Regions from separate parts of the Anaerotignum propionicum DSM 1682 genome, predicted to be linked through region 3. Evidence: riboswitches for the same ligand, from Rfam matches in the RefSeq annotation. Region 3 holds a riboswitch; each other region holds the start of a gene.
What was found. Region 3 has a riboswitch for ZMP and ZTP ahead of pflA (pyruvate formate-lyase-activating protein). Riboswitches for the same ligand answer to the same signal wherever they lie in the genome.
Positions count from the first base shown of each region.

Region 1 (4,276 bases), 1.0 Mb from region 3:
ATATGGCGCTTTTGATACCTTGGGCAGCACTTTAGTGTTGATTGCCCTTTTGATTATTTCGTTGATTATGACAACGGGGAAATCCTTTTTTCAGGCTGTTTCTGACTATTCAGCTCACCAAAAGGCAATGCAAAAGGTAAGATATGAGAAAATAAAAAGCAGAGCGGAACAAATTCGTTTAATGGAGCAGGCGGAGGCGGAAAAGCGGGAACGCCGCCGACAAAGAGAGAAAAAGAAGGGCAGTTATAATATTGAGCTCAGGGATCAGGAAGGCTGTGAGGTCGAAGCACCTGACATAGTGGAAACTGTTTTCCGCAAAAAGGATCCTGTAAAATATAAGAAGGCAGACCCCATTTATAACTTTATTTTCGAGGAAGGACAGGAGGGGGCACCCGACGAAGAAATTGAAGATTTTGAGATTGAATCCGTTGGGGAAAATCAGAAGAAAGACGAAGAAATTCCAATTATGATTCATTCCAAGGCGGTTCAAGATGAAGGGGAGGAAATGATTGAGGAAATTTTCAGAGAGACCCCAGAAGAGGAAATTTTGTTATCTGAAGAGGAAGATGTTTTTTCTAAGGACGAGCCTCTTGGCGATACAGAGGAAATACCCATTGTTGTTTTGGATGAAGAGACAGAGAGCTTAAATGCTTCAGATAATTTGGATATGTCTGAAAGCATCAATATTTCAGACGATTTAGAAATGACGGCGGATGCCGATGATTTGGAAGATACCGAAAAAGGAGAAAAGCAAGAAAAGACTGCTGAGGAAACGGAAGCTGTCCCAGAAGAGGAAGTGCCTGCCGAACCAATCGAAGAAGAAATCCCCTATGTTTTTCCTCCTATTGAGCTTTTGGGAGAAGACCCGAAATCAGGGGGTGGAGATTCTAAGGCGGAGATGCTTGCCAATGCAAAAAAGCTGGAGTCAACATTAAAGAGCTTTGGCGTTGATGCAAAGGTAATCCAAATCAACAGAGGACCCACAGTTACCCGATATGAATTATCCCCTAGCCAGGGGGTAAAAGTAAGCAAAATTGTAAATTTGGCGGATGACATTGCCCTAAATCTGGCGGCTAGCGGCATCCGTATTGAAGCGCCTATCCCGGGAAAGGCTGCAGTGGGTATTGAAGTGCCCAACAGGGAGACCCAATCTGTATATTTGAGAACGGTATTAGATAGTGATGCCTTCCATAATCATGGTTCTAAGTTGGCCTTTGCATTGGGAGAGGACATTGCAGGGAACCCTGTAGTTACGGATATTGGGAAAATGCCCCATCTTTTGATTGCAGGTGCAACGGGCAGTGGTAAGAGTGTTTGCATCAACACGCTGATTACCAGCATTTTATATAAGGCTGACCCCAAGGACGTTAAACTTTTGCTGGTCGACCCTAAGGTAGTAGAATTGAGCGTTTATAATGGTATTCCTCATCTATTGATTCCTGTTGTTACCGACCCGAAAAAAGCGTCCGCGGCATTAAATTGGGCGGTGCGGGAAATGTTGCAAAGATATAATGATTTTGCATCCTTTGGTGTTAGGGATATAAAGGGCTTTAATGCCATGAAAGAGGAAGAAGGGGATGAAAAAGGGAAGATGGCACAAATTGTCATCGTTATTGACGAGTTGGCGGATTTGATGATGGCGGCACCCGGTGAGGTAGAGGATTCTATTTGCAGATTGGCACAGATGGCTCGTGCCGCAGGAATGCATTTGATTATTGCAACCCAGCGACCATCCGTAGATGTTATTACCGGTGTCATTAAAGCAAACATTCCGTCCCGATTGGCCTTCGCGGTTTCCTCTGGCATTGATTCCCGAACCATTTTGGATATGGTTGGTGCGGAGAAGCTTTTGGGTAAGGGGGATATGCTGTTTTACCCTGCGGGACAAAGTAAGCCTGCCCGTTTACAGGGGGCTTTTGTTACCGATAAAGAGGTGGAGGATATTGTTTCATTCCTGAAAAAGAGTGGTCGTCCGGGATATACTCAAGATACCATAGACCAAATTACAAAGGTAACCAAAACCGGTATGGATGCAGATGAGGACAGTGACGAATTTTTTGAGCCTGCAGTAGATTTGATTATTGAAAAGGAAAAAGCTTCGGTTTCTATGCTGCAAAGACAATTTAGAATTGGTTATAACCGTGCAGCAAGGTTGATGGATGAGTTGGAACGCAAGGGAATGGTTGGCCCTGAGGATGGTAGCAAGCCCAGAAAGGTACTCATTACCCGTGCCCAATGGGAGACGATAAAAGAGCCAGTGGAAGAAGAACTTTGATAAAGGAAAAAAGAAAAATTGTGTTACATAAACAGATGAGTTGTTGGAGTATTATTTTCAAAAGGATTTTTTTAAAGAGAAATAGGTTTTGCGAAAAGACTCCTAAAATATTAAGAATCTAAAAGACAGGATACAGCCGAAGGAAAAGTCTGAACCAATCTTGTACTGGATAAAATATTTCTTTGTCTGTTGACAAAAAAACCTGCATATAGTACCATTTCCCTAGAGGTCATATGACTGACGGGAGTGGAGTTAACCACATGGAGTATGACAAGGATAAATGCCGACCGTCTGGGCGATGACGCTTGGACTGTCGGCTTTTTTATTTGCGGTTCATGGCGTATGAAAACCGTTGAAGGACTGAAAGGAGTTTGTTTATCATGAAAACAGATTTGCAGATTGCACAGGAGTGCAAAATGGAGCCGATTACTGCGATTGCCGCAAAAGCAGGGATTCCCGAGGAATTTGTGGAATGCTATGGAAGGTACAAAGGGAAAATCAGCGACAAATACTATAATCAAATAAAAAACAACCCTAACGGGAAGCTGATTTTGGTAACTGCTGTAAATCCTACCCCTGCAGGTGAGGGGAAAACTACAGTGACCATTGGCTTAACACAGGCATTACAGAAGTTGGGCAAAAATGCCATTACTTGTTTAAGAGAACCATCCCTTGGCCCTTGCATGGGTGTAAAAGGGGGAGCAGCCGGTGGCGGATATGCGCAGGTTGTTCCTATGGAGGAAATCAACCTGCATTTTACTGGAGATTTGCATGCCATTACTACAGCAAATAACCTTTTGGCGTCAATGGTGGATAACCATATTCAACAAGGAAATGATTTGAATATTGACACTAGAAGAATCACTTGGAAAAGAGTAGTTGATCTAAATGATAGACAGTTGAGAAGCATCATTTCAGGCTTGGGCGGCAAGGTAAACGGCGTACCCCGTGAGGACGGCTTCCAAATTACCGTTGCTTCCGAGATTATGGCGATTTTCTGCTTGGCAAACGATTTAAAGCATTTAAAAGAGATGTTGGGGAAAATTATTATTGGCTATACTTACAATGATGAGCCTGTAACGGCAAAGCAAATCGGTGCTGATGGTGCAATGACTGTTTTATTGAAGGATGCCCTTCAGCCTAACTTAGTACAGACTTTGGAGCATACGCCTGCAATGATTCACGGCGGCCCTTTTGCAAATATTGCCCATGGCTGTAACAGTGTGCGTGCCACAAAATTAGGCTTGAAAATGGCAGATTATGTGGTCACGGAAGCAGGTTTTGGTGCGGATTTGGGGGCAGAGAAGTTTTTTGATATTAAGTGCCGTAAGGCCGGCATTCGTCCTGATGCCGTTGTTTTGGTTGCAACAATCCGTGCAATGAAATATAATGGTGGTGTTGCCAAAGCAGATTTGAGCAATGAAAATTTAGATGCTTTGAAAAAAGGTTTTGTAAATTTAGAAAAGCATATTGAAAATATACAGAAATTTGGTGTTCCTGTTGTGGTTACTTTGAACCATTTTGTGGCAGATACTGAGGCGGAGGTTGCCTTTGTGAAGGCAAGCTGTGAAGCCATGGGTGCTACTTTTGCCATTGCAAGGGTTTGGGCAGAAGGCGGTGAAGGTGGCCGTACTCTGGCAGAAAAGGTACTAGAGACCATAGAAACGAAGGAAAATAATTTCCATACCTTATATGATGACAATTTAACCATTCAGGAAAAAATAAATTGTGTTTGTAAAGAAATTTACGGTGCAGGAAATGTCAACTTCTCAGCAGCAGCGAAAAAGACTCTGGCTCAAATAGAACAGTTGGGCTTTGGACATTTCCCTGTTTGTATTGCAAAAACACAATACTCCCTATCTGACGACCCTAAGCTTTTGGGACGTCCTGAGGGATTTGAGGTAAATGTGAAAGAATTGAGAATTTCAGCAGGGGCAGGCTTTATCGTTGCAATGCTTGGAGATATTATGACAATGCCAGGCTTGCCAAAGAGACCTGCGG
Region 1 covers NZ_CP014223.1:415,075-419,350, forward strand. Annotated here, with positions in the region: gene CPRO_RS15950 (DNA translocase FtsK) at 1-2,275, shown strand, start outside; ZMP/ZTP riboswitch at 2,499-2,579, shown strand; gene CPRO_RS01945 (formate--tetrahydrofolate ligase) at 2,656-4,276, shown strand, end outside.
Region 1: linked by a shared signal. The riboswitch ahead of CPRO_RS01945 (formate--tetrahydrofolate ligase) and the one ahead of pflA (pyruvate formate-lyase-activating protein) in region 3 are both predicted to bind ZMP and ZTP.

Region 2 (4,276 bases), 990 kb from region 3:
GGCGTTCATAGCGAAGGATTTTTGCAATGTATTCCAAGGTCAACGGTTCCATATAAACCTTATCTGCGATGGTGGTATCAGTCATTATGGTGGCGGGATTGGAATTGACCAAAACCACTTCATAGCCCTCTTCTTTTAAAGCCAGGCAAGCCTGTGTTCCGGCATAGTCGAATTCCGCTGCTTGTCCAATTACAATGGGGCCGGAGCCGATGATAAGGATTTTTTTAAGATCTGTTCTTTTAGGCATTTTATTTCCTCCTTGAAATAGATGGATAGGTGTTCTTGCTGGTACAAAAATTTATTTAAACCTTGGAATGTTTCAGAAATTCATAAGCTAGGTAGATGAATGTCTATATTCCTAAGGGTACTTATCTCCTTTGATAAGCGATTTTGCTGTTACAAAGTGTTAGTTCACAGCGACCGAATACTTCTTTTCCTGCAAAGGGCGTGCTTCGACCTTTAGAGAGGAATTCATCTGGATATATTTTATACTGTTTTCTTAAATCAAATACAGTAAGGTCTGCGGGTTGTCCCTCTTCCAAGGGGGTGCCGATGTCAAAGCGTTTTCTGGGATTGGTATGAAGTAATTCCACGAGTTTCTCTAAAGTTAGGATTCCTGTTTGCACCAAATCTGTATACAAAACAGGGAAGGCTGTTTCCAGACCTACAATGCCCATCATGCTTCCTGCAAGTCCCTTTGATTTTTCATCAGCGGAATGGGGTGCATGGTCTGTGGCAATCATATCAATGGTGCCATCTAAAATTCCTTCGATTAATGCGAGTCTGTCTGCCTCACTTCGAATGGGTGGGTTCATTTTAAAACGACCATCCTCTTCCAGCATACTATCATTCATAACTAAGTAGTGAGGTGCTGTTTCACAGGTAACATCAATTCCACAGGCCTTCGCTTTTCGAATGAGGGCGACAGATTCTTTTGTGGAGATATGGCAGACATGATATTTACAGCCAGTTTCTTTGACTAAGGCAAGATCTCGTTCAATTTGCTTCCATTCACTTGCAGAGCAAATACCTTTGTGCCCATGAAGGGTGGCATATTCCCCATCGTGTATATAGCCACCATGAAGCAAAGTATTATCTTCACAGTGGGCTGCAATGATTTTTCCGTATTTACTGATTTTTCTCATGGCAGAGCCCATGAATTCGTCATTTTGCACACCCCTGCCGTCATCGCTAAAACCACAAACCTGCTTTGCAATTTCGTCATATTCGGCGAATTCTTCGCCTTTTTCCCCTACAGAAATGGTGCCGTAGGGATGAACATGGATACAGGCATTTTTTTGAATGCTTTCCAGTTGGGGCGCAAGATTTTCTTTTGAATCCGGTGTGGGCGACAGGTTTGGCATTGCACAGACGGTGGTATAACCCCCATGAGCGGCGGCTTTCGTTCCTGTTTCTATGGTTTCTTTATAAAAAAATCCCGGTTCTCTTAGATGTACGTGAACATCAATAAAACCGGGAAATACAAAACAACCTTCCAATTCAAAAAGAATAGTATCTGAAGAATAGGAAGGTTTGGTTGTGGAAATTTTAGAAATAAGACCATCTGCAATAAATATGTTGGAATTGACAAATCCACCTTGAACAAATACATTAACATTCGGTAAAATGTAGTTCAATTGCTCCAGCTCCTTTCCATTTGGTCGTTTAGGGTAAGTATTTCTTTACAAATTGTCAGTAGTATAGCATACGGTTTTTAATGTGTCAAGAATATATTTTAAGGTTTTTTAGATTGCTTGAATTGACAGAAACGTTTTTTTTGTGTAGACTTAGTTTGTCAATTTAAGAGGCTTTTTATAACTGACGGATCAGTGGGAAACCACAAGGGAGTAGAAAGCTTGAAGTGAGCAGTTCGGAAATATTCGGCGTTTTTTGTGACGCACCTGATTCGCAATGAAAAGTCAGGGGATTGATACTGCTTTTGTCGACCGTCTGGGCAGTCCTGTTTCTGACTAAGGAATAGGAATGCCCTTTTTTTGTTCAAATCATTAAATTTTATAGCCATTAGGAGGTTATCCATGAAAAAAGTAGCGATTCTTATGGGCAGTGACAGTGATTTTCCTGTTGTGGAAAAAGCTCTAACAACCTTGGACAAGTATGGTGTGCCCTTTGAGGTTCACGTGTACTCTGCCCACAGAACACCCGAAGAAGCAAGGGCCTTTGCAATGAATGCAAGAGAGAATGGTTTTGGCGCAATTATTGCGGCGGCGGGGAAAGCGGCTCATCTGGCAGGGGCTATGGCGGCAAATACCACATTACCTGTAATTGGTATTCCCATCAAATCTTCCACGTTGGATGGCTTGGATGCACTCCTTTCTACAGTTCAGATGCCCGGGGGCATGCCTGTGGCAACAGTGGCCATTGATGGAGCAGAAAACGCAGCATTATTGGCAATTCAGATTTTGGCGGTAACGGATGAAGATTTGGCTGAAAAGCTTCGCGTGGCAAGAGCTGATAATGCAAACAAAGTATTAGAAAAGGACCGTATGATAGCGGAAAAATATAATAAATAAACAATAAGATTCACGCATTTCTAGATGGAAAATCTTAATAGATAGATAATTTTAATTTGTGGACAAGGTCGTTGTAGAAATAGGATTTTCTCTGTAAAATCCTGTGGTTCATTCCATTTTTAACCGAAACAAAAAGTAACGATACTTAAAAATATAAATGCTCATTAACCCAACAAGCCGAAAGGCAAAAAGATGATTCTTTAGGAGGAATTCAGTATCATGGAAAAGACAGTTCAGATGTATGAAGGCAAGGCAAAAAAGGTATTTGCAACCAACGATGAAAATTACTGCATCGTATCCTACAAGGATGATGCAACTGCGTTCAATGGTCTGAAAAAAGGCACCATTCTTGGTAAAGGTGCCATCAACAACCGTGTAACAAATCACCTCATGAAGCTTTTAGAAAAAAACGGGATTCCTACACATTTTGTGGAAGAGCTTTCCGATAGAGAAACTGTAGTAAAGAAAGTAACAATTGTACCCTTGGAGGTAATTGTAAGAAATATTGCCGCTGGATCTTTGGCAAAGCGTCTTGGATTGGCGGAAGGCACAAAAATGAAGAGTACAGTTCTGGAATACTGTTATAAAGATGATGAACTGGGCGACCCTATGATTAATGAATATCATATTTTAGCCATGGAATTTGCGACAAAAGAAGAAATTGATTTAATTGCAAAATACTCTTTTAAGATTAATGAAATTTTGAGCAATTATTTGAAAGATGCAAATATTGAATTGATAGATTTCAAATTGGAATTTGGTAAGACAGCTGATGGTCAAATTGTATTGGCAGATGAAATTTCCCCTGATACCTGCCGTTTCTGGGATACCGTAACAGGAGAGAAGCTTGACAAAGACAGATTCCGCCGTGACTTAGGCAATGTGGAAGATGCTTATCAGGAAGTATTAAAGCGTTTGATGGGTGAATAATCCGGTTACAGTACAGAGTGAATAGACGAGGTGCTAACATGTGTATGAATGAAATTCATGAGGAATGTGGTGTATTCGGTGTTTTTGGAAAAGAAACCGCCACAGTTGCGGCAACAACCTATTATGGTCTGTTTGCTTTACAGCATAGAGGTCAGGAAAGCTGCGGCATTGTAGTAAATGACGATGGTATTTTTCGTTTTCATAAAGATCCTGGCTTGGTAAACGATGTATTTACCCCTCAGGTGATGGCTTCCTTGGGAGAAGGCAATATGGCGATTGGCCATGTACGCTATGGCACAACTGGAGTGAATGACCGTACCAATGCCCAGCCTATCGTTGTAAATCACATCAAAGGCAAGCTTGCATTGGCCCATAACGGCAATTTGGTAAATTCTTTTGAATTAAGACAAGAATTGGAATTACAAGGCTCTATTTTTCACACAACAAGTGATACAGAAGTTATTTCTTATATGATTACAAAGGAACGATTGAATGCCCCTTCCATTGAGGAGGCAGTAAACCGTGCCATGAACCGCATAAAAGGAGCGTATTCATTAGTGATTATGTCTGCTTCCAAAATGGTTGCGGCAAGGGATGAAAATGGATTCAGACCCTTATGTTATGGGATAACAGAGGATGGCAGCTACATTGTTGCTTCTGAAAGCTGTGCTTTGGATGCCGTTGGTGCGAAGTTTATTCGAGATATTCGTCCCGGGGAAATTGTGGTTTTTGACCATGAAGGAATTCGTACCATTACAGACCATTGTGAAAAAGTAAAGCCCACTATCTGTATATTTGAATATATTTATTTCTCC
Region 2 covers NZ_CP014223.1:2,448,216-2,452,491, reverse strand. Annotated here, with positions in the region: gene carB (carbamoyl-phosphate synthase large subunit) at 1-247, opposite strand, end outside; gene CPRO_RS11455 (dihydroorotase) at 369-1,637, opposite strand; ZMP/ZTP riboswitch at 1,805-1,963, shown strand; gene purE (5-(carboxyamino)imidazole ribonucleotide mutase) at 2,037-2,531, shown strand; gene purC (phosphoribosylaminoimidazolesuccinocarboxamide synthase) at 2,751-3,461, shown strand; gene purF (amidophosphoribosyltransferase) at 3,500-4,276, shown strand, end outside.
Region 2: linked by a shared signal. The riboswitch ahead of purE (5-(carboxyamino)imidazole ribonucleotide mutase) and the one ahead of pflA (pyruvate formate-lyase-activating protein) in region 3 are both predicted to bind ZMP and ZTP.

Region 3 (4,276 bases):
CCAAAGGCTGTGAGACGTTCCACATCCCTATCATGCAACGCCATCTGGCTTGCTTCATAAGCATATTTATCGTGCATATAGTGGATGATGTTTATACTGTCAACATACAACTCAGCAACGTAGTCCATAACCTTTTTATAGCGCTCAAGAACCTCTTCATAGTCCAAAACATCTCCTTGGATAGGTGCAATGTTAGGCACCACAGGTATTTTTTGCAATTCATCCACGCCACCATTTACTGCCAAAAGAAGAGATTTTGCAATGTTTGCTCTTGCACCGAAAAACTGCATCTGCTTGCCCACACGCATCGCGGAAACACAGCAAGAAATTGCGTAATCATCCCCATACAAAGGTCGCATCACGTCATCATTTTCGTATTGAATTGAGTCTGTTTCGATACTCATTTTTGCGCAATATTCCTTGAAGGCATGGGGCAAATCTCTGCTCCAAAGCACCGTCATATTTGGTTCGGGAGCAGTTCCCAAATTGGTTAGGGTATGTAGGTAGCGGAAAGAGTTTTTTGTTACCAGAGATTCGCCATTTAGACTGATACCACCAATCGCCTCTGTAATCCAAGTAGGATCGCCACCAAACAATTCATTGTACTCTGGTGTTCTTAAATGACGCACCAATCTTAATTTGATAATAAATTGGTCAATTAATTCCTGTGCCTCTTTTTCCGAAAGAATGCCGTTTTTCAAATCTCTTTCGATATAAATATCTAAAAATGTGGATGTGCGTCCCAAAGAAATTGCTGCACCATTATTTTCTTTTACACCTGCGAGATATGCCATATACAAAAATTGTACTGCTTCCTTGGCATCTTTCGCAGGCTCACTGAGATCAACGCCATATTTCAAGGCCATAGACTTCATTTCTTTTAAAGCCTTTATTTGCATGCTCAATTCTTCTCTTGTACGAATACGTTCATCAGTCATTGCACCGTCAAACTCAGCCAATTCCCGTTCCTTTTCCTGCATTAGGAAATCTACTCCGTACAACGAAACACGTCTGTAATCCCCAATGACACGGCCGCGGCCGTAAGCATCAGGCAACCCTGTCAACAGCCCAACATGTCTTGCTACCTTTGTTCTCTCGGGATAGGCATCAAAAACACCTTCGTTATGAGACTTTCTGTAAGAATGGAAATTCTTCTCCACTTCCCCATTTAATTGATAGCCATACTGATCCAGTGCGCTTGTAGCCATTTTTAAGCCGCCATATAAGTTTACAATTCTTTTTAAAGGGGCATCTGTCTGCAAGCCTAAAATCAACTCATTTTCTCTGTCAATATAACCGGGAGCAAAATTATCAATGCCTGAAATAATATTTGTCTCCACATCCAAAATACCTGTTTTCATTTCTTCCACAATCAATACGTGGCACTTATCCCATAGCTTTTTTGTTCTATCGGTAACCCCTTCCAAAAAGGAATCATCGCCATCATAAAGGGAATAATTTTTTTGAATGAAATTACGAACATCAATTTCCTTTGTCCATCTGCCTGTTTCAAATCCCTGCCATGCCAATATATTCATGTTTTCAATCCTCTCTTTGTCTCTAGGAAATGCTATCTAAAATCAATTTCTGAAGTTGTTTCGTCTTTTCTTTACACATGGGCGGTGTATCTTTCAGGGGATAATCAACCCCCATAACACTGTATTTTTCCATACCCAACGTGTGATAAGGCAGAAGCTCTACCCTTTTCACATTGGGAATTGCTTTTATGTACCCCCCAAGCCCTTTGATATGCGCTTCACTGTCTGTAATATTAGGCACAACCACATGGCGTATCCAAAGGGAAGTTTGGCTTTTTCTCACTGCATTTAAAAACTCAGTAGTAACAGAAAAATCGCCCCCTGTTAAAGCTGTATATTCTTCTGCCAAATAATGCTTTACATCAAACAATACTAAATCGGTAACTTCCAAAAGCTCCTGATAATTTCCAAATCCATATCCTGCCGTGTCTAGGCAAGTGGAGATATTTTCCTTTTTACATTCTCTAAATAATTCCGTCACAAATTCAATCTGCAAAAGCGGTTCACCACCGGAACAAGTCACGCCCCCTGTATCGCCAAAATAGGGCTGAAAACGCCTGAGCTTTTTCATGATTTCGTCCACACCTATTTCTTTTCCTCCATGTAGCTGCCAAGTATCCGGGTTATGGCAATACTTGCACCGCAGCCCACAACCTTGGAGAAACAGAACGCTCCTTATGCCGGGACCATCCACCAGTCCCATGGATTCAATAGAGTGAATTTTACCTCTTTGCACAAAATCACCTCTTTCTAGTTCAAATTTCTGAATTAGAAAAAGCCGACAATCCGGGCTTTTTCTGCCCAGACGGTCGGCTTGTTAGTGATTATACTTCACGTGGTTGAACCCACTGTTCCGTCAGTCATATAATCTATGAGATGATTTTAGCATGCTTATTTTTTATTGTCAATGAAATTTATTGATTTTGAAAAAGAAAAATAAATGATAATCTGAAAAATTTTTTTCAAGGTTATCACCGTATTTACTTTTTTTATTTAAGTATATTTCTAAATCGCCAACAAAATTTTTTCTAACTCAAGCCATATGAAATAACGATAAGTTCTTGCTTTCATCATCTAATATTTATTCAAAAAGATTCATTTTATAAATTAATAAACGTTGGAATTTATATCCATTATATGGTAAAATTAGCAAGTATAAACATGACCACAGCGCAAAATTGTAAAATACATTATTTTTTTTTATTAATTATGACGAAAAAAGAAAAATATATAGATTCTTTCTATATTTTTGCTATAATGATTGCGAAGAGGTTGATAAAGAAAAAAGGAGGAAGGTAATGAATTTAAATCAATTATACTATTTTAAAACTTTGGCTGAATTGGAGCATTACACGAAGGCTTCGGAAAGATTAAATATTTCCCAGCCAACATTAAGCCATTCTATCGCTGCTATGGAAAAGGAATTGGGGGCAAATCTTTTTGAAAAGCAGGGACGGAACGTGGTTTTGACAAAGTATGGAAGAATTTATATGTTTTATGTGGAAAACGCTTTGACTCAGTTGGAACTAGGTAAAAATCAAATTGAAAGACTCATTACAGTGGGGGGTGGGCATGTAGGCCTTGCATACATGACCTCTGTGGGAGCAAATTTTGTACCGGAAATTATTGCAGGTTTTTTGGATGATCCCCAGAATAAGAACATCTCTTTTTCTTGCTATGAAGGAAATACAAAAACATTGCTTTACAATTTGAAAAGAGAAAAATATGATTTGGTCTTCTGCTCTATGGTTGAAAACGAAAGTGACGTGGAATTTATCCCTGTTTTTGAACAGGGATTGGTTGTAATCGTTCCCGAAAATCATGCTTTGGCAGGAAAAAAGAAAGTAAGTATTCAAGATATTTGTCCTTATCCTTTGATCTGCTATACAAAGGAAAGCGGTATGAGACGGATTATCGATGACTTGTTTTCAAAAGCGCAAATTATGCCTAATATTCTTTGCCAATTTGAAGATGTCAACTCAATGGCGGGTCTGGTTCAAGCAAACCAAGGAATCGCAATTATTACTGACAACCCGACAATCCAAAATTATAACGTAGTAAAATTAGATTTGGATACTGCTTATTCTAAGCGTATGGTTTACCTTGCTTATGTGGTAAATAGATATTTGCCACCTGCCGTTGAAAAATTTAAGGAGCATATTCTGGGAACTACAAAAAAATAAGTCGTCTTTGGTGTGTACGCTAAGACAGCAAACCTCTACAATGATGTATACAACTATTGTAGAGGTATTTTTTAATTAGAAACGAAAACAAATCCTTTTGTATAGAAATTGGTACCCTTTAAGCATCATTCTTTCATCCCATTCACCCATTCATTTATATCGGAAGAATAGCATTTCTTTTAAATGTCAAATATCAGCATCATTTGCTGGTGGTCTGATCTGCTACTATAAGGGACTTCCTTGCAAAGCATGGGGCATATTGATAAAAATTTCTTATGCAACATTCACCCTACTACCGTTAAAACGGTTTTTTAAACTTATTTTACATTTGCGAAAATTAATAATTTTTTATCAGCTAAAAAAACCTTACAGGTACAGCTAAACCATTCCTACCTCCTGTAGAGCAGGTGGTTTAATCAAGTTAAAGCAAACAAAAATTAAGTCCTGCCGATACTATCAGCAGGACTTTTTTGATTAAGCCATAAATAATTTAATATCCTCGTCTACTGTACCAATACCGCTGATTCCAAAGCTTTCAACTAGAACCTTGGCAAC
Region 3 covers NZ_CP014223.1:1,462,081-1,466,356, reverse strand. Annotated here, with positions in the region: gene pflB (formate C-acetyltransferase) at 1-1,538, opposite strand, end outside; gene pflA (pyruvate formate-lyase-activating protein) at 1,561-2,274, opposite strand; ZMP/ZTP riboswitch at 2,331-2,412, opposite strand; gene CPRO_RS06990 (LysR family transcriptional regulator) at 2,837-3,721, shown strand; gene hcp (hydroxylamine reductase) at 4,196-4,276, opposite strand, start outside.